DNA from 4 places in the Kaistia sp. SLG-1 genome. Region 1 is predicted to be linked to each of the others. Evidence: predicted binding sites of a transcription regulator. Region 1 holds the regulator's gene; each other region holds the start of a gene.
What was found. The regulator LexA, encoded in region 1, represses DNA repair genes until DNA is damaged. The targets are predictions, from matches to a motif close to TGTTCNNNNTGTGTTCNG.
Positions count from the first base shown of each region.

Region 2: the regulator LexA is predicted to act here: its motif matches at 2,846-2,863, upstream of AC6HZP_RS00470 (YifB family Mg chelatase-like AAA ATPase).
Region 3: the regulator LexA is predicted to act here: its motif matches at 2,068-2,085, upstream of AC6HZP_RS03425 (ImuA family protein).
Region 4: the regulator LexA is predicted to act here: its motif matches at 1,788-1,805, upstream of ruvC (crossover junction endodeoxyribonuclease RuvC).

Region 1 is NZ_AP048544.1:3,047,793-3,053,407, reverse strand. It holds gene AC6HZP_RS13830 (ComEC/Rec2 family competence protein) at 97-2,949, shown strand; gene lexA (transcriptional repressor LexA) at 2,943-3,647, opposite strand; gene AC6HZP_RS13820 (SDR family NAD(P)-dependent oxidoreductase) at 3,874-4,626, opposite strand; gene AC6HZP_RS13815 (SDR family NAD(P)-dependent oxidoreductase) at 4,707-5,531, opposite strand.
Region 2 is NZ_AP048544.1:100,002-105,616, forward strand. It holds gene olsB (l-ornithine N(alpha)-acyltransferase) at 1-876, opposite strand, end outside; gene AC6HZP_RS00470 (YifB family Mg chelatase-like AAA ATPase) at 1,267-2,793, opposite strand; gene gshB (glutathione synthase) at 2,910-3,851, opposite strand; gene AC6HZP_RS00480 (YraN family protein) at 3,916-4,320, opposite strand; gene rsmI (16S rRNA (cytidine(1402)-2'-O)-methyltransferase) at 4,271-5,245, opposite strand; gene AC6HZP_RS00490 (penicillin-binding protein activator) at 5,374-5,615, shown strand, end outside.
Region 3 is NZ_AP048544.1:753,652-759,266, forward strand. It holds gene AC6HZP_RS03410 (ATP-dependent helicase) at 1-224, shown strand, start outside; gene AC6HZP_RS03415 (VOC family protein) at 567-941, opposite strand; gene AC6HZP_RS03420 (helix-turn-helix transcriptional regulator) at 993-1,691, opposite strand; gene AC6HZP_RS03425 (ImuA family protein) at 2,118-2,954, shown strand; gene AC6HZP_RS03430 (Y-family DNA polymerase) at 2,845-4,407, shown strand; gene AC6HZP_RS03435 (error-prone DNA polymerase) at 4,580-5,615, shown strand, end outside.
Region 4 is NZ_AP048544.1:4,402,971-4,408,585, forward strand. It holds gene ruvB (Holliday junction branch migration DNA helicase RuvB) at 1-450, opposite strand, end outside; gene AC6HZP_RS20480 (hypothetical protein) at 447-578, opposite strand; gene ruvA (Holliday junction branch migration protein RuvA) at 575-1,192, opposite strand; gene ruvC (crossover junction endodeoxyribonuclease RuvC) at 1,248-1,754, opposite strand; gene AC6HZP_RS20495 (hypothetical protein) at 1,858-2,457, opposite strand; gene AC6HZP_RS20500 (YebC/PmpR family DNA-binding transcriptional regulator) at 2,812-3,561, opposite strand; gene AC6HZP_RS20505 (tetratricopeptide repeat protein) at 3,651-4,754, opposite strand; gene AC6HZP_RS20510 (thiamine phosphate synthase) at 4,751-5,422, opposite strand; gene AC6HZP_RS20515 (inositol monophosphatase family protein) at 5,511-5,615, opposite strand, start outside.

The sequences.
Region 1 (5,615 bases):
GCCATGGCCGAAAGCGATCCGCACCCAATTGAAGGCGTCCGCGACCCGCCGGCGCCGGATCTCGCGCGCCGGTGGCAGGCGCCGGCGGACGCTCGCTTGGCCGCACGCCTTGCCGACCGCCTCGACCTTCTCCGCCTCGGCACCGGCGCGTGGCTGGAGCGCGAGATCGAGGCGGGGCGCGGCTTTCTCTGGCTTCCGGTCGCCTTCGGCGTCGGCTCGCTTCTCTATTTCGCGCTTCCCTCCGAGCCCTCGGCGGTGGCGCTCTCGCTGCTGGCGCTCGTCCTCTGGGGCATGGCATGGGCCGGGCGCCGCCGGGCCGGCCTGGTACGGCTCACGCTGCTCCTCGCCATGGTGGCGACCGGGGCGACCGCGAGCAAGCTGCGCACCGACGCGCTCGCGACGCGGGTGCTGGAGCGGCAGGTGACCGGCACGGTCACCGGCTGGGTCGAGGCGCGCAAGGCCCGGCGCGGCGGCTATCGGCTGACGATCCTCGTCGCCGGCCTGGACGCGCGACGGATCACGACCATCCCGCAACGCGTCACCGTGACGGTGCGCGGCCGCGACGTGCCGAAGGTGGGCGAGGGGATCTCGGCGCTCGCCCGGCTCCGCCCCGCCTCCGGTCCGGTCCTGCCGGGCGGCTATGATTTCGCCCGCGATTCCTTCTATCGCGGCGTCGGCGCGACGGGGTTTGCCTATGGCAAGGTGAAGCGGGTCGATCTCGGCCCGGCGCCGCTGTCGATCCGGCTGCGCGCGCCGCTGGAGGACATCCGCGAGGCGATCCGCGCCCGCATCGACGCGTCGCTGATCGGCGAGAGCCGCTACGTCGCCACGGCGCTGATCATCGGCGATGCCGGCGGGCTTTCGGAAAAGACGGAGGACGAGCTGCGCCTGTCGGGGCTCGCTCACATCCTTTCCGTCTCCGGCCTGCACATGGCGCTCGTCTCCGGCGCGATCTATTGGGCCGTCCGGGCAGGGCTCGCTTTGGTGCCGGCGCTGGCGCTCCGGCGGCCGATCAAGAAATGGGCTGCCATCGCCGCGCTCCTTCTCAGCGGCTTCTACCTGCTGATCTCCGGTCTCGATGTCGCGGCGCAGCGCTCCTTCGTCATGACCTCGATCGCCTTCCTCGCCATCCTGGCCGACCGGCGGGCGATCTCGATGCGCAACGTCGCGCTCGCCGGGCTGGTCGTGCTCGCCGTGACGCCGGAGAGCATCCTTTCGGCCAGCTTCCAGATGTCGTTCGCCGCCACCGTGGCGCTCGTCGCCGGCTTCGAGCTCATGGCCGAGCGGCATCGGCGGCGCCTGGCGACGAACGCAACGCTGCCGCGAGGCCGCGCCGCGCTCCTCTCGCGGCGACTGCTGCTATTCGGCGGCGGCATGGTGGTGACCTCGCTCCTCGGCGGGCTCGGGACGACGCCCTTCGCGCTCTATCACTTCCAGCGCATGGCGCCGCTCTCGATCCTCGCCAATGTCGCGGCGATGCCGCTGACCGATTTCCTCGTCATGCCGGCGGCGCTGATCGCCGTGCTCCTCATGCCGTTCGGGCTGGAAGCGCCGCCGCTCGCCATCGTCGGCTGGGGCATCGACGGCATGCTCGTCGTCGCCGCCAAGGTCAGCGAATGGTCCGGGCAATCGGGCGGCGCCGCCATGCCGAGCGCCACGGCCCTTCTCATCTTCATCGCCGGCTTCGCCTGGCTGGCGCTCTGGCGCGAGCGCTGGCGGCTCGCCGGGCTGGCGCCGATGGTCCTCGGCGCCGCCCTGGCGCTCTATCCGGCGCGGCCAGGCCTGCTCGTCAGCGCCGACGGCCGCCAGATCGCGCTGCGCGGCGAGGACGGCCGCCATTCGATCGTCGCCCGCAAGCAGGACCGCTTCGTCACCGATATCTGGCTGCGCTCGGACGGCGATCCGCGCGACGCGGCGCTTCCCGGCGTCGTGCAGGCCGGCGGATGCGACGCCTCCGGCTGCGTCGGCCGGCTGCCGGATGGCGGCCTGGTGGCGCTGGCGCTCGACCGCTCCGCGTTTGAAGAGGATTGCCGCCGCGCGGTGCTGATCGTCAGCCCGCTCGCAGTGCCGGCAAGCTGCGGCCTGCACACGGCCGTCCTCGACCGGCATGCGCTCCGCCGCGCCGGCTCGATCGCCCTGATCCAGCGCGAGGGGATTTTAGCCGATTCGATGGAGGGGCTGGCCGATCCGGCCGCCCCGGCGGAGCCGGCCAAGGCTACCGCCCCGAACGGCCCGACCGCCCCGGACGAGCCAATCGCGTCGAATGCTCCGATCGCCCCAGCTGACGGATACCTTCCCGCCGATCCGCGCACGTCCAATACGGCGGCGGCCTCCGTGACCGCCGAGGCGGTCATCCCCGGCGGCGGGACGGCTCTGCCGCCAGCTCGGGACGATGAAACGGAGAGCCGCGCCGCCGACGCGACGGATGTCGGGGATCTTGCCGCTGCCGAGGCGTCTGGAACCGAAGCCGGAGCCGCGCCGGGCACGCTGCCTCCCGACCGGCAAAGGTCAGTCATTGCGTTGGGGCGCGTTGATCACGAGGCTTTGGCGAGTGCAGGCGAGGGGGCTTCCCGGCTTGGAGCGGCGGAACCCGTCCCTGTCCTGTCCGCGCCGGCCCAAACCGAATTGTCCAATGTCCCCCAGGCCGCTCCGCCGGAGCGCTATGCACGAGAGCGCCTGGCTCGAGAGCGCACTGCCGAAGCGCGCGATCCCGAGCGGCGCTCTGCCGACCAGGGCGATGCCAAAGAGAACGCTTTCCAGGAGCGCGATGCCGAAATCGAGCGCAGTGCCGAGGATGAAGACATCCTCCCGCCGACAAACGTCGAGACGCAATCCGAAGCCGGACTGCGTCCGATCCAGCTTGCCGACCGCTTCGAGGTCCTGACCGCCTATGCCCCGGTGCGCCGGCCGTGGATGCCGCGCTACGAGCCGGGGCCGGACGATCAGTAGGTGCGGAGCAAGCCGACCAGCTTGCCCTGAATGCGGACCCGGTCGGGTCCGAAGATGCGCGTCTCATAGGCCGGGTTGGCGGCTTCGAGCGCGATCGACGCGCCCTTGCGGCGGAGCCGCTTCAGCGTCGCCTCTTCCTCGTCGACCAGCGCGACGACGATGTCGCCGGAATCGGCATTGTCGCTCTTGCGGATGAGCACGGTGTCGCCGTCGAGGATGCCGGCCTCGATCATCGAATCGCCGCGCACTTCGAGCGCGAAATGCTCGCCGGCGCGCAGCATTTCCGGCGGAACGGAGATCGAATGGCTCTGCGTCTGGATGGCCGAGATCGGCACGCCGGCGGCGATGCGGCCCATCACCGGGATAATGACGGGCTGTGCGAGATCCGGCATTTCTTCGACCGGGCGGACCCGGCCGAGGCTGCCCTCGATCACGCTCGGCGAGAAGGCCTGCTTCTTCGGCCGCGCCAGGGTCGGCGTCATCGTCTCGGGGAGGCGGACGACCTCCAGCGCGCGGGCCCGGTTGGGCAGGCGGCGGATGAAGCCACGTTCCTCCAGCGCCTTGATCAGGCGATGGATGCCGGACTTGGAGCGCAGGTCGAGCGCGTCCTTCATTTCATCGAAAGAGGGAGGGACGCCTGCTTCCTTCAGTCGCTCGTTGATGAACAGGAGAAGTTCATACTGCTTCCGAGTGAGCATGGTGATCTCGCGCTGCGGGCCTTGCCAAGGGGGACGACAGAATCGTCAAGGTACAAAACGCGAACAGAATAACTGTTCCCCATGCGTTCCGCAAGGCAGCGCGGCAGGAGCGCGATCGCTGGGCGGCGCTGGACGCGCGATCGCGGGACGAAGGCGGGCGATCGTCGTCCGCCTCCGGCATCGAGAACCGGGGCTCCGGTTTGAGCGTGGGCGGCCGGGATCCCGACTACATCGTCGTCCAGCCGCCGTCGCAGGGCAGGATGACGCCGTTGATGTTCGGCGAGTCGTCCGAGAGAAGCCAGAGGATGGAGTGGACGATGATGTCGGGCTCCACCGACGGCGGCGCGGTCTCAAGGATCGGGGCCGTGATCTCCTTGGCATAGTCCGAACGGAACCGCGTATCCATGCCCGTCTTGACGCCGCCCGGCGCGACGACGTTGGAGCGGATGCCCTTGGTGCCGTAGTAGAAGGCGATCGATTTCGCCAGGCCGTTCAGGCCGTGCTTCGAGCTGGTATAGGCGACGCCCGACAGCGACGAGCGGAAACTGGCCTCGGACGAGACGAAGGCGAAATTGCCTTTGCCGCGGGCGAGCATCTGCGGCAGCACCGCGCGGGCGAGCCGCATCGGCGCCGTCAGGTTCAATTCGAACACCTTGTGCCAGGTGGCGTCGTCCATCTCGGCCGGCGGCAGCCAGCCGTCAGTGATGCCGGCAATGTTCGCCACGCCGTCGATCCTGCCGTCGCTGGCGGCGGCGAGGGTGTCGATGAAGGACTGCTCGGTCAGGTCACCGACCACGGCGACGACGCTTCCGGCCGGCGCCTGTTGCGCCAGGCTTTCGAGGTTGTCGGCCGAGATGTCGGCGGCGAGGACCCGCGCGCCTTCGGCGGCGAGGCGAAGCGCCGTGGCGCGGCCGATGCCGGCGCCGGCTCCGGTCACGATGATCGTCTGGCCCGTGAACCGGCCTGCGGACTGCGTCATGGTCTGGCACTCATGCATGGTTGGAGAGGATCGGCGGCTCGCGGCCCGGACGGGAGGAGTCCGGGCCGCGACGAAGCGGATCAGAGGCGGAGCGCCGCCTTGGAGACGTCTTCCCAGGACTCCCAGGTGCGGATGCGGTCGGCGTAGATGTCTTTGACCAGCGGCAGCAGGTCGCCGAGGATCAGCCGGAGCGGCGGCTTGTCGGAATCGACGAGCTTCAGGATCGCCGGCACCGTGGCGCGGGGATCGCCGAGCTGGTCGGCGGTGAGGCGCTCGGCGAGCTCCTCGCGGACGACATTGTAGGCGGGGATCTCCGTCGCCTGCTTCATCGTCGGGCCCTCGAGGAAGCTGGTGGCGTAGCCGGCCGGCTCGATCAGGGTCACCTTGATGCCGAACCGTTCGACTTCGCCGGCGAGCGCCTCGACGATGCCCTCGACCGCGAACTTGGCGCCTTCATAGATGCCGGCCGTCGGCAGGGCGACGACGCCCGCCACGCTCGACATCTGCAGGATGTGGCCGAAGCCCTGCGCGCGCAGCAGCGGCAGCGCCGCCTGGATCACCCAGAGCGAGCCGAAGACGTTGGTCTCGAAGGTGGCGCGGACGTCTTCCGCGGCGACTTCCTCGACCGCGCCCATGCAGCCATGGCCGGCATTGTTGAGCACGACGTCGAGGCGGCCGAAGCGCGCCGCCGCCTCGGCGACGGCCCGGGCGACGCCGTCACGGTCGGTGACGTCGAGCGACAGCACCTGGAGCGTGTCGGGATATTGCCGCGCCAGATCGTCGAGGGCGGCAGTCTTGCGCACGGCCGCCGCGACACTGTCGCCGCGGGCAAGCGCCGCCTCGACCCAGATGCGCCCGAAGCCGCGGCTCGCGCCGGTGATGAACCAAACCTTGGAAGTCGTCATGACGAGCCTCGAAGCGATGTTGAAGGGGTGGGGATCGCCTTTACGATTTAACGTTTTTGGTATTTTTGTCAAATCACGAGGCGA
Region 2 (5,615 bases), 2.3 Mb from region 1:
GATGATCAGCACGTCGGTCGTCCCGAACTGGCGGTCGACGACCGCGCCGTCGCCGATATAGGCGCCGAGGCGGAGATAGCCCTTGATCAGCGGCGGCAGGGTCTTCAGAGCGGCCTTCATGTCGATCTCGGCTTCGCCCAGCCGATCCATCGGCACGCCGCGGCCGGCGATGGCGCTCACCGACCATTCGGCCGGGGCGCGGGCATTGTGATGCAGGAAGGAGAGCGGCAGCGCCAGCGCTTCCGGATCCGTGCCCTCCAGCGAGGCGCAGCCGACCATGACGTCGATCTTGTGGCTGCGCACATAGCTCCAGATGCCGTGCCAGAGCAGCTCGACCGTGCGCTTGGTGCGATACGGCTTCAGCACGCAGGAGCGGCCGAGCTCGAGAAAGTTCAGCCGCTGGTGCCGCTCGACGAGCGCGCCGATATCGAACTCGTTGGCCGAATAGAAGCCGGTGTGGCGCTCGGCCACCTCCTGCCGCAGCAGGCGGTAGGTGCCGACGATGGCGGATTCGCCGGCGCTGGTGCGGGTGTCGTGGTCGATGACGAGCAGGTGGTCGCAGATCTTGTCGAAGCCGTCCCGGTCGCGCCGCGACAGCTGCGCCTGCATGTCGGGGATCGCCGACATCTCTTCGTAGAACACCTTGTAGCGCAGCTTCTGCGCCTTCTTGACCTCGCGCGGCGTGGTCGCGAGGCGCACTTCGAGCGAACCGATCCTACCGAGAGGTTCAGGCAATGCGGGGGCAGGGCGAAGGGACTTGGACATCGACAGCTTTATACCGCCGAATACAAGCTGCGATAGTGCCGGCAGGGCCACGGTTGCGCCGGAAATGCGCAGCGCCTCCTGGGATATCGCTGCAAGATCGCGCTTGGCCATCGTCTCTGTCTCCGTCTTCCGCGATGCCGGCTTTTCGGCCGGGCCGTCACCAAAGCACAGGTCTCCGACAGTTTGGTGACGAAGGGTGGCGGCGAAGGGAGGATCGGCCCGGGGCCATGCCGACCCGACGGGCCGCTCCGACAGTTCGGGCCCGGGCGGTGAACCGGCTGGGGCAGGGCGACCTGGCTGCCAGATTGGCCTACCTAAAATGCCCACCCGATATGCCGAGCTGACATGCGGATCGCGTGGCCGGCCGGGCAGCCAGTCCGCTGTTGCGCCGGCACAGGCCGGTCGATGCACCCGGCCAGTCGGCTTGGCGAAATCTCCGGGCCGCGCCGCGCTGGCCCGATTTGAGTGCCGCCCGCCCCGGTCGATCCTGCGGATCGCCAGTCAGGCGGCGGCCAGCACGCGCTCGCCGCCGACCCGGTAGCTCAGCGCTTCGGCCAGATGCAGCCGTCCGACCTGTTCCGCGCCGTCGAGGTCGGCGATCGTCCGCGCCACCTTCAGCACGCGGTGATAGCCCCGCGCGGAAAGCTTCAGCGCCGCCGCCGCGTCCTGCAGCAACCGCGTGCCGGCAGCATCAGGGGCCGCGACGGTCTCGATCAGCGCCGTGGCGCAGCGGGCATTGATGCCGGCGGCCTCGACGCCCCGATACCGCTCGGCCTGGATTTCTCGCGCGACCGCCACGCGGGCGGCCACCGTGGCGCTCGCCTCCGAGGCCGACGCGCCGATCAGGTCGGTCGCCGTGACGGCCGGCACCTCGATGCGCATGTCGATGCGGTCGAGGAAGGGACCGGAGAGCCTCGCCTGGTAGTCGGCCGCGCAGCGCGGGCCGCGCGCGCAGCTATGGCCGGGCTCGCCGGCCAGCCCGCAGCGGCACGGGTTCATCGCCGCGACGAGCTGGAACCGCGAGGGATAGCTGACGCGATGATTGGCGCGGGCGATCACCACCTCGCCCGCCTCCAGCGGCTGGCGCAGTGAATCGAGCACCTGCGGCGTGAATTCCGGCAGCTCGTCGAGGAAGAGCACGCCGTGATGGGCGAGCGACGCCTCGCCCGGCCGCGCGCGGAGCCCGCCGCCGACCATGGCGGCCATCGAGGCGGAGTGGTGCGGGGCGCGGAAGGGGCGGCGATCGGTCAGCTTGCCGCCGATCAGCTCGCCGCCGATCGAGGCGATCATCGAGACCTCGAGCAGTTCCTTCGGCGCGAGCGGCGGCAGGATCGAGGGCAGGCGGCTCGCCAGCATCGATTTTCCCGCGCCGGGAGGGCCGGCCATCAGGAGGTTGTGGCCACCGGCGGCGGCGATCTCCAGCGCCCGCCGCGCGCTCTCCTGGCCGCGGATGTCGGCAAGGTCGGGCAGGGCGCCGCCATCGCGATGGAGCGCCGGCTCGGGCCGGGTCAGTACCTGCGTGCCCTTGAAATGGTTGGCGATGGCGATCAGGCTGCGCGGCGCCAGGATCTCCATGTCGCCGCCGGCCCAGGCGGCCTCCGGGCCGCAGGCGGAAGGGCAGATCAGGCCGCGCCCGATGGCGTTGGCGCCGATCGCCGCCGGCAGCACGCCGGCGACGGTGGCGATGGTGCCGTCGAGCGCCAGCTCACCGAGCACGACGAAGTCGGCCAACAGCTCGCCCGGAAGGACGCCGAGGCCGGCCATCAGACCGAGCGCGATCGGCAGGTCGTAATGGCTGCCTTCCTTGGGAAGGTCTGCCGGGGCGAGGTTGACGATGATCCGCTTCGGCGGCAAAGCGAGGCCGGAGGCATGCAGCGCGGCGCGCACCCGCTCGCGGCTCTCGGCGACCGCCTTGTCGGGCAGGCCGACGATGACGATGCCGGGAAAGCCCGGCCCGATCTGCACCTGTACGTCGACCGGCACCGCCTCGATGCCGTGGAACGCCACCGTCGTGACATGTGCGACCATTGCCCGCCACCCCCGTTATGGGATGACGCTACGTCAACTTGCGGGGTAATACAAGAACAGGTCGTGAACATTCCGCGCCGGCCGTCGGCGCGGATCCTGTTAGCGTTCTGTAAACCTCACCGCTTCGCTTCGACGGCGTCCCAGATCAGCGAGGCGATGTCGGCACCGCCGAAGCGCTTCACTTCGCGGATGCCGGTCGGCGAGGTGACGTTGATCTCGGTGAGATAGTCGCCGATGACGTCGATGCCGACGAACAGGAAGCCGCGCTTCTTCAGTTCCGGCCCGATCGCCTCGCAGATCTCGCGGTCGCGGCGGGTCAGCTCGATCGGCTCGGGGCGGCCGCCGACATGCATGTTGGAGCGGGATTCGCCATCAGCCGGCACGCGGTTGATGGCGCCGACCGCGACGCCGTCGACCAGGATGATGCGCTTGTCGCCGGCGCGAACGGCCGGCAAGTAGCGCTGCACGACATAGGGTTCGCCGCGATAGGCGGCGGAGAAGATCTCGAGCAGCGAGGCGAGGTTCTGGTCGCCCTCGGACAGGCGGAACACGCCGGCGCCGCCATTGCCGAACAGCGGCTTGATGATGATGTCGCCATGCTCCTGGCGGAAGCGGCGGATCTCGTCGGCATCGCGCGAGATCAGCGTCGGCGGCATCAGCTTCGGATATTCGGTGACGAAGATCTTTTCCGGCGCGTTGCGGACTTCGGCGGGATCGTTGACCACCAGCGTCTTCGGATGGATGCGCTCGAGCAGGTGCGTCGTCGTGATGTAGCCCATGTCGAAGGGCGGATCCTGGCGCAGGAACACGGCGTCGAGCGTCGAGAGGTCGGTGCGCTCCTTGTCGCCGAGCGAAAAATGGTCGCCCGGCACGTCGCGGACCGTCACGGTCTCGATCGCCGCCTCGACGCGGCCGTCGTTCAGCGACAGCCGGTCCGGCGTGTAGTGGTAGAGCTTGTGGCCGCGCCGCTGGCCTTCCAGCATGATGGCGAAGGTGGAATCGCCCCGGATGTTGATGTTGGCGATGTGGTCCATCTGGACGGCGACGGAAAGCGACATGAAGGCCCCCAATGCGGAATAGGCCTCTTATGTCGTGTGGCGGGGCCGGATGGCAATGCCGCCGTCAGGAATCGGAAGCGAAAGCGTCGACGATGTGGTGCGGCAGCCGCCGTGGCAGAACCGCGACGATGTCGAAGCGCAGCGTCAGCCCGGCCGCCTGCGGGTGGCGGGCGAGGAAGCTCTCCGCCGCGCGGAGAAGGCGGTTTCGCGCCGCCGGGGTGATCGCCAGGATGGCGGCGTCGAGGGTGCGCCGCGCCTTCACCTCGACGAAGACCAGCATGCCGCCGCGCCGCATGACGAGGTCGATCTCGCCGAGCGGGCTGCGGAAGCGTCGGGCGACGGTGCGATAGCCCTTCAGGTTGAGATAGAGGGCGGCGACCGTTTCGGCGAAACGGCCGCGTCGTTCGGAAACACGGCGGTCAGGCCGCGCCATCTTCGTCGCGATCCGCATCGGGATCGTCGTCGTCATCCGCGTCGCCGGCGGCTTCCGCCTTCAGCTCCAGCGCGCGCTGGTAGAGGTCGCGCTTCGGCATGCCGGTGGCCGTCGCGGCAAGCGCCGCCGCCTCCTTCAGCGGATGGTTCTCCAGGAGCCGCGCCAGCAGCGTGTCGACTTCGTCGGCCCTCGGCTCCGTGACCGTCGGCGGGCCGATCAGGATGACGATCTCGCCCTTCGGCGGCGCTTCGCCGCCATAGGCCTCGGCGAGCGAGCCGAGCGTGCCGCGCCGCACCGTCTCGAAGGTCTTGGTCAGTTCGCGCGCCACCACGGCGGGGCGATCCGCGCCCAGCGTCTCCGCCATGTCGATCAGGGAATCGAGCGTTCGGTGCGGGGATTCGTAGAAAATCAGCGTCGCCGGGATGTCGCCGAGTGCTGAGAGCCGCTTCTTGCGGCCAACCGTGCGGTTGGGCAGGAAGCCGGCGAACAGGAAGGTGTCGGTCGGCAGCGCCGCCGCGACCAGCGCCGTGAGCAGCGCCGAGGCGCCGGGGATCGGCACGACGCGATGCCCCGCCGCCACCATGTCGCCGACGAGGCGGAAGCCGGGGTCGGAGACGAGCGGCGTGCCGGCGTCGCTGACCAGCGCCACCACCTTGCCCTCGGCGAGCGCTGCCAGCAGCTTCGGCCGCTGCCGGTCGGCATTGTGCTCGTGATAGGCGAGGAGCTCGGTATCGATGCCGTAATGGCGGGTGAGCACGCGGGTGACGCGGGTGTCCTCGCAGGCGATGATGTCGGCGGCGGCGAGCGTCGCCAGCGCGCGCAGCGTGATGTCGCGCAGATTGCCGATCGGCGTCGCCACGACATAGAGGCCGGCTTCCAGCGTCGGCGCGCGCAGGCGCTGGCCGTCGATCATGTAGCTGGCGCCGCCTTCGAGCGCGGCCGCGCGTTCGGACGCGCTCATCGCGTGTCCGCTTCGACGTTGTGGAGATGTGACACCCGACTTGAATTCACGGAACGCGCCGCCTTTGCCGCTGAACTGACCCAGCCTTTCCAGTACAGTTACATCTTGCGATTGAACAGGAGAAGGCTGTGGGTTGGTTCCGTTTCGAACGGCAGGGCGGCAGGGTTTGGGCGATCGGCCCGATGCTCGCGGCGCTCGGCCTGCTCGCGGCCTGTTCGTCGACACTGGATGCGCCCCGCGTCGGCGCGGGCGTGGCGCCGGCCGTAGGCGGCAGCCGGCCGGCCACCGGTGAGACGCTCGGCAACGGCACGACCCGCGTCGCCCTTCTGGTGCCATCCTCGGCGACGGGCAATGCCGGCGTCACCGCCGC
Region 3 (5,615 bases), 2.3 Mb from region 1:
ACGAGCTGCACCTCGTCATGCCGCAGCGCTTCTTCGTCACGCAGCAGACGCGCGGCGGCGACCGCCACGTCTACGCGACGCGCACCCGCTTCATCCCCTCCGCGATCCTCTCTCTGTTCGAGCAGGTGATCTGGCCGCCGGTAGCGAGCGAAGCGCCCGGCGCAGTGGCGCAGCCGCGCGTGCCGGTCGACATCGCGGCGCGGATGCGGGGCATGTGGAAGTAGGGGGAGAGACCCTCACCCCAGCCCTCTCCTGCAAGCGGGAGAGGGGGCAAGCGAGCTCGGGGTAGGCCCTTGCCGTTGAAGCGAGATCGCGTCCCCAGGCTCGCCGTCATCCCTGCGAAAGCAGGGATCCATGCAGCTGAAGCCTCGTGAAACGCCCGGCAACCCTGCTGAATGGATCCCGGGTCTCCGCCCGGGATGACGGGGAGTTCTACCCACGCTTCCGCGCAAGCGCCGTCGGGCGCTGAGTGGCAGTCAGCGGAGCCCCCCGCTGGTCGGGGGCAGGCGCGGTCCGCTCCCTCTCCCGCTCGCGGGAGAGGGTTGGGGTGAGGGGCTTTCCGGACCTCACGCGTCCTGCAGGCAGACGCGCAGGCGGTGGCCGTCGGGGTCGAGGGCGACGAAGGTGGGGCCGAAATCGAGCACCGTCAGTTCCTGTTCGATCTCGATCCCGCGCGCCCGCCAGTCGGCATAGAGCGCGTCGATCCTCGGCTTGTCCTCGACCATGAAGACGAGCTCGCCATTGGCGCCGTTCGCGCTCGCGGTGGTGGCGGGCTTCGCCTGGCCGCGGGCCCAGAGGCCGAGCGTGATGCCGTTGTCGAGCGGCAGGGCGGCGAAGTTGGGCGAGCCGTGCGCCGCCGGCTGGCCGAGCAGGTCGGCATAGAATGCGGCGCTGGCGGCGGTGTCGTCGACATAGAGCAGGATCATGTTCGGGGTCGTCATGGTGTTGCCTCCGTTGTGGATGGAGGCAGGTTAGACGCTCATGCTGTCAGTTTATGGCAGCATTGACGGATGGCTGATGCCCTCGGCGATCTTCCATTCCTTCAAGAGCACCTGCCGCCGGCGCGGATAGCGCGTCTCCGTCACCACGAGATCGCTGATCCGCTCGGTGCGGAAATGGCGGAAATCCTGCCGGGTCTCGCACCAGGCGACGAGCATCCGCACCCGCTCGAAGAAGCCGAGCGCGAAGGGCCAGACCGTCCGCTTGGAGGCGGCGCCAGCCGCATCTGTATAGGCGAAGGAGAGCTTGCGCTCCCGGCGGATCGCGGCGCGGACGGCGGCCAGGTCGACGCCCGGCGTCTCGGTCGAGCTCGTCCCGACCAGCAGCGCCGAACTGTCGAGATCCTCGCGGAGATCCGGAGGCAGCACGGCGGCGATCTTGGCGAGCGCATTGCCGGCCGCCAGCGCCAGCCGGGGATCGGCGCGTTTCGACACCCAGCGCGAGCCGAGCACCAGCGCCTCGATCTCGTCTTCCGAAAACATCAGCGGCGGCAGCAGGAAGCCGGGCTTCAATATGTAGCCGACGCCGGCCTCGCCCTCGATCGACGCGCCCTGCGCCTGCAGCGTGGCGATGTCGCGATAGAGCGTGCGCAGGCTGACGCCGAGCTCGCCGGCAAGCACATGCCCGCTCACCGGCCGGCGATGGCGGCGCAGGATCTGGACCAGATCGAGCAGGCGTTCGGATCGGGACATGCGGCATTCCTTTCGCGCCATGATGCCATAAACTGGCAGCAGTTGCAGTGAGGGCTGGAAGCCAGTCGTAGCGAGGGTTGGAAGCAAGGCCCTCACCCAACCCTCTCCCATGGGGAGAGGGCTTTTGGCCGGCGGGCTGCATCGGTCGGGGAGGGCACCTGCTGGGGCGAGGCGCGATCCACTCTGCTTCGACCACGCGCGATCCGCTCCCTCTCCCCCTGGGAGAGGGTTGGGGTGAGGGCCTTTCGGCCTCACAGCCTCCGCCCGAGGTCGACCGCCGGGGCAAACCCCTCCCGCGCCCCCTTTCGAGGGTGACGGGCACTTCGCTGTGTCCTCGGCTGACTCTGGTTGACTCTCGATCGCTTTGGAGTCGTATTAGAACAAATAGAGAACATGAGAAGATGGATCGGGCAAGAACGGACGACGATGAGTACCGCGAAGGCGACCCTTTCCGCATTGCGGCAGCGCATTGCGACGATCGAGGCGACGGCCGGAATGCCGGGCGTCGCCGCGACGGCCGGAATGCCGGGCGCCGCCGCGTCGCGGTCGCGCATTGCGATCGATCGCGACCTTGTCGACGCGGCGCTGGGCGGCGGGCTGGCGCGCGGCGCGCTGCATGAGATCCACGCCGCCACCGGTGCCGACAATATCGCGGCGAGCGGCTTCTCGCTGGCGCTGGCGCTGGCCGCCGCCCCCGCCGGCCGGCCGATCGTCTGGGTAAGGCAGGATTATGCCGCGCAGGAGGGCGGCGGCCTCCATGGCGACGGCCTCGCCGCGCTCGGGCTCGATCCGGCGGCGCTGATCTTGGTCCGCCTGCGCGACCCGCTCGCCGTGCTGCGCGCCGGCGGCGAGGCGGCCCGCTGCGGCGCGCTCGGCGCCGTCCTGGTCGAGCCCTGGGGTGAGCCGAAGGCGCTGGACCTGACGGTGCAGCGCCGCTTCCAGCTCGCCGCCGAGGCGTCGGGCGTGACGGTCTTCCTGCTTCGTCCCGGCGCGCGGCCGATGCCCGGCGGGGCGGAGACGCGCTGGCAGGTCGCCGCCGGCCCGGCGACGCCGCTTGCCATGAACGCGCCCGGCCACCCGACCTTCGACCTGACCTTGTTGCGCCATCGCCACGGCCCCCCCGGCGGCCCGTGGCGGCTGGAGTGGAACCGCGATGAAAAGCTCTTCAAGCCCCCGGCGCTATTGCGCGATCCGGCTGCCGTTCCTCGCCTCGAACCGGCTGCGCCGCCGGCCGAACGCGCCGCATTCCGGCTTGCCGGCTGAGACGCCGCTCGTCATCGTCGAGAAGGCGAAGGGCGCGATTGCGATCGCAGCACCCGACGCGGCGGCGATCGACCTCGGCCTCGCGCCGGGCCTGTCGCTGGCCGAGGCGCGGGCGCGGCTCTCCGATCTCGTCGTCGCCGAGCATGACCCCGCCGCCGACGACGCGCTGGTGGAGGCGATCGCCGACTGGTGCGATCGCTACACGCCGCTCGTCGCCCGCCATGGCGCGCGCGGCCTGATGCTCGACATCACCGGCGTCGCCCATCTCTTTAAGGGCGAGGCGGCGCTGCTCGACGACCTCCTGACCCGCCTCGACGGGCTCGGCTTGACCGCCTTCGGCGCGATCGCCGGCGCGCCCGCGACGGCCCGCGCGCTGGCGCGCTCGCCGCGCCGCACCGTGGTCGAGCCCGGCCGCGAGGCGTCGGCCGTGTGGCCGCTGCCGATCTCGGCGCTCGGGCTAGATCCGGCCCGGCTGCAGGCGCTGGCGCGCGCCGGGCTGAAGACGGTCGGCGACCTGATCGACAGGCCGCGCAGCCCCCTTGCCGCCCGCTTCGGCGCCGATTGCGTCGAGCGGCTGGAGCGGCTCGCCGGGATTTTAGAGCATCCGATCTCGCCGCGCCGGCCGGTGCCGGCAGCGCTCGCCGAGCGCATCTTCTTCCAGCCGATCGCCCATGCGGACGACATCGAGGCGACGCTCGCCCGCCTCGCCGCCGACGTCGCCTCGCTGCTCGAGACGCGCGGCGAGGGCGGGCGTTCCTTCGAGGCGAGCTTCTACCGCGTCGACGGCGACGTCCGCCGCATCACGGTCGCGACCGCCCGCCCGAACCGTGCGCCAAAGGCGATCGCACGACTGTTTCACGAGAAACTGGATGCGCTTTCCGATCCGCTCGATGCCGGCTTCGGCTTCGACCTGATCCGCCTCGGCGCCTTCCGCACCGAGCCCTTCGTCGCCGCGCAGGCGAGCCTCGACGGCCACGCGCTCGACGACGAGGCGGTCGCCGATCTGGTCGACCGGCTCGGCGCCCGCTTCGGGCCGGAGCGCGTCCTCGGCTTCGTGCCCGAGGATACGCACATCCCCGAGCGGCGGACGCGCATGGTCCCCGTCTTCACGCTCGGTGCGGAGGGCAGCGCCGAGTGGAACGAGATGCCGGCGGCCGGCGAGCCGCCGCTCCGGCCCCTCAGCCTGTTCGATCCACCCGAGCCGGTCGAGGCGCTGGGCGAGGTGCCGGACGGGCCGCCGCTCTCCTTCCGCTGGCGCCGCGTGCTGCACCAGGTGGCGCGCGCCGAGGGGCCGGAGCGCATCGCGCCGGAATGGTGGCGCGCCGGTGGCCCCGACCGCGACTATTTCCGCGTCGAGGACCGCAAGGGCGCTCGCTTCTGGCTTTTCCGCGAGGGTTTTTATGCCGCCGACCGACCGCAGCCGCGCTGGTTTTTGCACGGGCTGTTCGCATGAGGATTCGAGCAAGACCCTCACCCAACCCTCTCCCGCTCGCGGGAGAGGGCCTTGGCCGGCGCCTTGCATCGACAGTGAGCGCGGCAACCGGCGCAGGCGTGCTCCCTCTCCCGCCTGCGGGAGAGGGGTGGGGTGAGGGTTCTTCGCGCCGCGCCCTGACGACGGAGGCCCCATGAGCGCCTATGCCGAGCTCGCTGCGATGTCGAACTTCTCCTTCCTGGAAGGCGGCTCGCACGCGGCCGAGCTGATCATCCAGGCGCATGCGCTGGGGCTGAAGGGGCTCGGCATTGCCGACCGCAACACTTTTGCTGGCATCGTCCGCGCCCATGACGCCTGGGGCAGCGAGGATTATGGCAATGCGCGCGCCGCCGGATTCCGCCTCGTCGTCGGCGTCCGGCTCGTCTTTCGCGATCGGACCCCGGACATCCTCGCCTATCCGACGGATCTTTCCGCCTATGGCCGGCTCTGCCAGCTCTTGAGCCTCGGCAAGCGCCGGGCGCCGAAGGGCGAATGCCACATCGATTTCGACGACCTCGCGGCGCATGCCGAAGGCTCGCTCTTCATCCTGATGCCGCCGGCGCGGCTTGAGAGGGATCTCGTTCCGGATCTCGGCGCCGCGCTCGGCCGGCTCGCTGCGCTGGCGCCGGGGCGGACCTGGCTCGCCGCCGTGCTCTATCGCAAGGGGGACGACCGCCGCCGGCTCGCTGCGCTCTCGGCGCTCGCCTGGGATCACCGCGTCCGGATGCTCGCCGTCAACGACGTGCTCTACCACGCGGCCGAGCGGCGGCCGCTGCAGGACGTTTTGACCTGCATCCGCGAAAAGACGACGATCGAGAAGGCGGGCCGGCTTCTCGCGATGAATGCCGAGCGACACCTGAAGCCGGGCGTCGAGATCGAGCGCCTGTTCCGCGATTTTCCCGGCGCTGTGGCGGAGACGGATCGCTTCCTGAAGCGCATCGCCTTCACCCTCGACGAGATAAAATACGAATATCCGCATGAGGCGGTGCCGCCCGACCTGACGCCACATCGCTATCTGCAATATCTGGTCTTCAAGGGAGCCGCGACACGCTATCCGGTCCGCGTCCCGCCGGCCGTTCGCAAGCAGATCAAGCATGAGCTGCTGCTGGTCCGGAGATTGAACTATCCGGCCTATTTCATCACCGTTTACGACATCGTTCGCTTTGCCAATGAGGCCGGCATTCTTTGCC
Region 4 (5,615 bases), 1.4 Mb from region 1:
GGCGAGGTCGATCTTGACCGAGCGCGCCGCCGGCCCCTCGCCGATGATCAGGTCGAGCTGGAAGTCCTCCATCGCCGGATAGAGGATCTCTTCGACCGCCGGGCTCAGGCGATGTATCTCGTCGATGAAGAGAACGTCGCGTTCCTCGAGATTGGTCAGGAGCGCCGCGAGATCGCCGGCCTTGGCGATGACGGGCCCCGACGTGGCGCGGAAATTGACGCCGAGCTCGCGCGAGACGATCTGCGCCAGCGTCGTCTTGCCGAGGCCGGGCGGCCCGACGAAGAGCACGTGGTCGAGCGCTTCCTTGCGGCCGCGCGCCGCCTCGATGAAGACGGAGAGATTGGCGCGCGCCTGCGCCTGGCCGACGAAATCGGCCAAGACCTGCGGCCGCAGCGTCCGGTCGACGTCGTCTTCCTGCGGGGCTCCGTCAATCAAACGGCTGTCGCTCATCGTTCCTCCTGCGACAGCACCGGCCGCGTGAATGATCGTCCGTAGCAGACGAATCCGGCCGGCACCATGTCCGTCGCCTTCTCCATCGTCGTGACCCAGCCGTCACGACGCGCGGCGACGGTCGTCATCGCGCCAGTTCCTTCAGGCCGAGCCGGATCAGCGTCTCGGTCGTCGCGTCCTCGCCGGCCGAGCGCGCTGCGGCGGCGACGGCGGCGCTCGCCTGCACCTGCGGATAGCCGAGATTGGTGAGCGCCGAGACGGCATCGGCGACCGGCAGCGGCGCGCGGCGATCGGCAAGATCTTCCTGCAGCGAGATCACGGCCGGATCGACGCTGGAAAAGGCCGGTGCCTTGTCCTTGAGTTCGGCGACGATGCGGGCCGCGACCTTGGGGCCGACGCCGGGCGCACGCGCCACCTGCACCTTGTCCTGCAGGGCGATGGCCGTGGCGAGATCGGCCGGCTTCAGGATGCCGAGGATGGCGAGCGCCACCTTGGAGCCCACGCCCTGCACGGTCATCAGCAGGCGGAACCACTCGCGCTCGACGTCGGCGCCGAAGCCGAACAGCTTGATCATGTCCTCGCGGACATAGGTCTCGATCGCGAGCTGCGCCGCCTCGCCGGGCGACGGCAAGGCCTGCAGCGTCCGGCTCGAGCAATGCACGAGATAGCCGACGCCGCCGACATCGAGGATCACCCAGTCGTCGCCAAAGGAGTCGACGATACCCTTGAGCTTACCGATCATGCTCCACCCGTCTCTCGCGAGCCTGCCCGGATGCCGGGCCGCGCCTTGCCTGATGTCACGCCGTCCGCATCATGCGGGCGAGCGAGACGCGATGATGAACGTGGCAGATCGCGATGCCGAGCGCATCCGCCGCGTCGTCGGTGTCGAACTCCGCCTTGGGCAGCAGCACCTTCACCATCATGCGGATCTGCTCCTTGTCGGCGTGGCCGGCGCCGACGATCGTCTTCTTGACCGCGTTCGGCGAATATTCCGCCACCGACAGGCCGGCAAGCGCCGGCACCAGCAGCGCGATGCCGCGCGCATGGCCGAGCTTCAGCGTCGCGCCGGCGTCCTTGTTGACGAAGGTCTGCTCCACCGCCGCCTCGTCCGGGCTGTACTGCGCCATCACGGCGGTGAGGCCCTGATGCAGCGTCACCAGGCGGTGCGCCAGCTCGCCGTCCAGCTGCGCCTTGACCGTGCCGGAGGCGACGAAGGAGAGCTGGTTGCCGCGGCTGTCGACGATGCCCCAGCCGGTGCGCCGGAGGCCGGGGTCGATGCCGATGATGCGAATCGTATGGTTCATGCCAAAGGCCTAGCCGACCCTCGCGCACTTGTGAAGAACATTCGGAGAACATCGGCGCGCCGCATCGGCGGCGCGCCGCTGGGAACAGGCGGTCAGGCCGGCGTCAGAGCGGCTTGACGCCGTCCTTCTCGGCCTGCACGGCACGGGCCTTGAGGCTGCCGTCGGACGCCTTCTCGACGAAGAGGGAAACGGCGGCGCCCGGCTTCAGCAGCGCGCGGTCGCCGGGGATGATGGCGACGATCCGCGCCTCGGGGCCGACCTCGATGTCCTGCTCGCCGCCCTTGTATTTCAGCCGCAGGGTCTGCCCCGTCGGATCGGCGATCACGGTGGTGACGGTTGCGTTGGTCATCGACCGGCCGGCGCCCGACATCGGCCGCTGCCCCTCGCCCGCCCCGCGCATGCTCTCGGCGAAGATGTGCACTTCCTGCGCATGCAGCTTGCCGTCGGCGCCCTTGACGGCGGCCGAGCCGACATAGTCGCCGGCCTTGATGTCGCTGAGCTTGCGGTTGACCAGCGCGGTGACGTTGACCGAGGCCGGCAGGTTGACCGTCTCGGACTGGCCGTCGGCGGTCTTCATGGTGAGTTGGTCGCCGCTGAAGCTCACGACGGTGCCGCCGACCCGCTCGGGCATGGCGCCCTGCGCCGATGCGGTCACGGATTGCAACGCCAGAAAGGCGGTGGATGCCAGTATTGCCAGTCGCATGATGGGCTCCCAGGCCGGATCGGCCGAACGCGAGGATCGCGTGGGAGCAAGTAGCGCGCCGGCGCCCGCCGTCGAGCGGCCTGCGGCAAGGTGGCCGGCCCGGCCTTGCCACCCTCGACCGTCATCCCGGCGAAGGCCGGGATCCAGACACTCAGGCCTGTGGCCGATAGGCTGGGCCAAGCTTTCGAGGACGGTGTTTATAGGCCCCGGCCTCCGCCGGGGCGACGATGCTCTGCCGATGGGCCGCGCAGCTTGGGCGGCATCGAGTCAGTCCGCCGTCGCCAAGAGTCACGCCCCAAGAAAAAACCCTCCCCGAGGGGAGGGTCTTGCCTTCGCGGAATGACAGGCGATGCCTCAGGCGGCGGTCAGCTTCTGCATGACTTCGTCGGAGACTTCGAAGTTGGTGTAGACGTTCTGGACGTCGTCATCGTCGTCGAGCGCGTCGATCAGCTTCATCACGCCGGCCGCCTTCTCCTCGTCGACGGGGACCAGGTTCTGCGGCTTCCAGATCGCCTTGACCGATTCCGGCTCGCCGAGCGTCTCCTCGAGCGCCTTGGAGACGTCGCTCAAATTCTCGAAGGCGGTGATGATCTCGTGGCCGTCTTCGCTGCTCAGCACGTCGTCGGCGCCGGCTTCGATCGCCGCCTCGAGCACCTTGTCGGCCGAACCGACCTCGGCCTTGTACAGGATCTGGCCGACGTGATCGAACATGAAGGAAACCGCGCCGGTTTCACCGAGCGCGCCGCCGGAGCGGGTGAAATAGGAGCGCACCGCGCTCGCCGTGCGGTTCTTGTTGTCAGTCAGCGCCTCGACGACGACGGCGATGCCGCCGGGGCCGTAGCCCTCGTAGCGCATCTCGTCATAGTTCTCGCCATCGGCGCCGGCCGCCTTCTTGATGGCGCGATCGACAACGTCCTTGGGCATGTTTTCAGCGCGGGCGTTCTGGATGGCCAGGCGCAGGCGCGAATTCATCTTCGGATCCGGCAGGCCGAGCTTGGCGGCGACGGTGATTTCACGCGCCAGCTTGGCGAAGGCTTTCGAGCGCTTGGCGTCGGCGGCACCCTTGCGGTGCATGATGTTCTTGAATTGTGAATGTCCGGCCATCGGAGGCGTCCTATCAGCAAATAATTGGGCGGCGCAGCACCGCGCGATCGCCCCGCTTATAGGGGGAAGACGACCTGAAATAAAGTCGTCTACCCCCCGGCGGGCCAGCGTTCCGCTGCGATCTCGGCCGCCTTGCGGTCGGCGTCGGAGAGCTTGGAGACGAAATCGTCCAGCCATGCGTCCTTGACGCCGAGCTTTGAGGCGATCAGGTGCCATCGCGCCGCCTGGACCGGATCGCGCGGCGTTCCCATGCCGGTGGCGAGCACGCGGGCATAGCGGTTCTGGCCGACCGGATTGCCGGATTCGGCCGCGCGACGGAACCAGCCGGCGGCGGCGATGATGTCCTTCTTGGTGCCGATGCCGTTGAACAGGCGGATGCCGTATTCGACCGCCGCGTCGGGATGACCGGCCTTTGCCGCCTTCGCCATCCACATCGTCGAGATGCCGTCGTCGAGCAGCACGCCCTCGCCCTCGGCATAGAGCTGCGACAGCGCGAACTGCGCGTCGATGTTGCCCTGCCCGGCCGACTTGCTGAACAGCGACGCCGCCTTTTCGGAATCCTTCGGCCGCACCGTGCCGTCGAGATAGAGCAGGCCGAGATTGTAGAGCGCCTGCGGCTCGTTCCATTCGGCCGCCTGCTCGAAGGCGTCGGCCGCCTTGGCGCGGTCCTTCTTGACACCGCGGCCGTCGAGATAGAGCAGGCCGAGCGCCAGCTGCGCGTTGGGATCGCCGGCGAGCGCGCCCTGCTGGTACCAGGCGGCGGCGGCCTTGTCGTTCTGCTTGACGCCGAGGCCCTCGCCATAGAGGCGGCCAAGCAGCGTCGCCGCCGCGGCGTCGCCGCGTTCGGCCCGCGATATCGCCACGGTGAAGGCGGTCAGATAGAGCCCGCGCTGGAAGGCGCCGAAAGCCTGGTCGCCCTCGCCCTCGTCGTTGAGCGCGCGGCCGGACTTCAAGAGGTCGTCAGCGTTCGGCATCAGCCCGGCGGCCGGCGGCGGAACGCCGAGCGTGCTGCCGCCGAGGACCGGTTCGACCGTCACCGGCTTCTGCTCCGCCGGCTTCGTCGAGCCGGTCGTCAGCCCGCCGCTGGCGGTCGCCGGCTTGGCAACCGGCACGGGCGGCGCCTTCTCGGCGCCGATCGCCGGCAAGGCCGTTCCGAGCAGAAGCACAGCAAGGGTCGCGGCCCGGCTTGTCATGGGGCGGTTTCGGCCTGGCGCGCCGCGAGGATGCGATTGACTTCGGCCACCGCCGCCGCCGGACCGTCGGCATGGTTCCAGATCGCCGAGCGCAGCGCGACGAACTCGATATGGGCATCGACCGCCGGCTCGACCGAGGCGAGCGTGTTGCCGCCCATCACGATCGCCGGGATCTCGAACATGGCCGACCACCACGCGGCGAGGTCGAAGCTCTTGTCGAAGCTCTGCGGGCCGGTGTCGCCGTCGAAGCGGCCGAAGAAGATGTAGTCGCAGTCGGTCTCGGCCGCGAGCATGGCGTCGTGCCGCGTCGCGACGCCGCCGGCGCCGACGATGTGGTCGGGCCTCAGCGCCTCGATGGCGTCCTTCAGCTCGGCGAGGCCGGTATCGACATGCAGGCCGTCGGCGCGCGCGCGGCCGAACAGGCGCGTATCGTTCGCGACGATCGCCGCGACGCCATTGGCCTGGGCGATCGGCACCAGCGCCTCGGCGATGCGCTGCAATTCGCCGGAATTCGACGTCTCGGAGACGATGAACAGCGTCGCCACGTCGCCCGCCTTCAGCGCGGCGTCGAGCCGAGGTGCGAACGCCTCGGGATCGAGGCCCGCCGGCGTGACGAGGCAGAGGCGCGCAAACGGCTCCGGCGGAGGGGCTTTTTTCTTCTTGGCCATGGTCGCTTTCGAGAACGCTCCGGAAAAACGCCACAGCCTTATGGCGAAAGCACGACGGGGTTCAAGCCGTCGCGCTCAGCGGAACCGGTCAGCGGGCGGTGATGGCGGTGAGCAGGCGGGCCTGGATCTTCTCGTTGCCGGCGCAGATCGACTTGGTGTCGATCATCTTCTCGCCGCCCCAGAGATCCGTGCT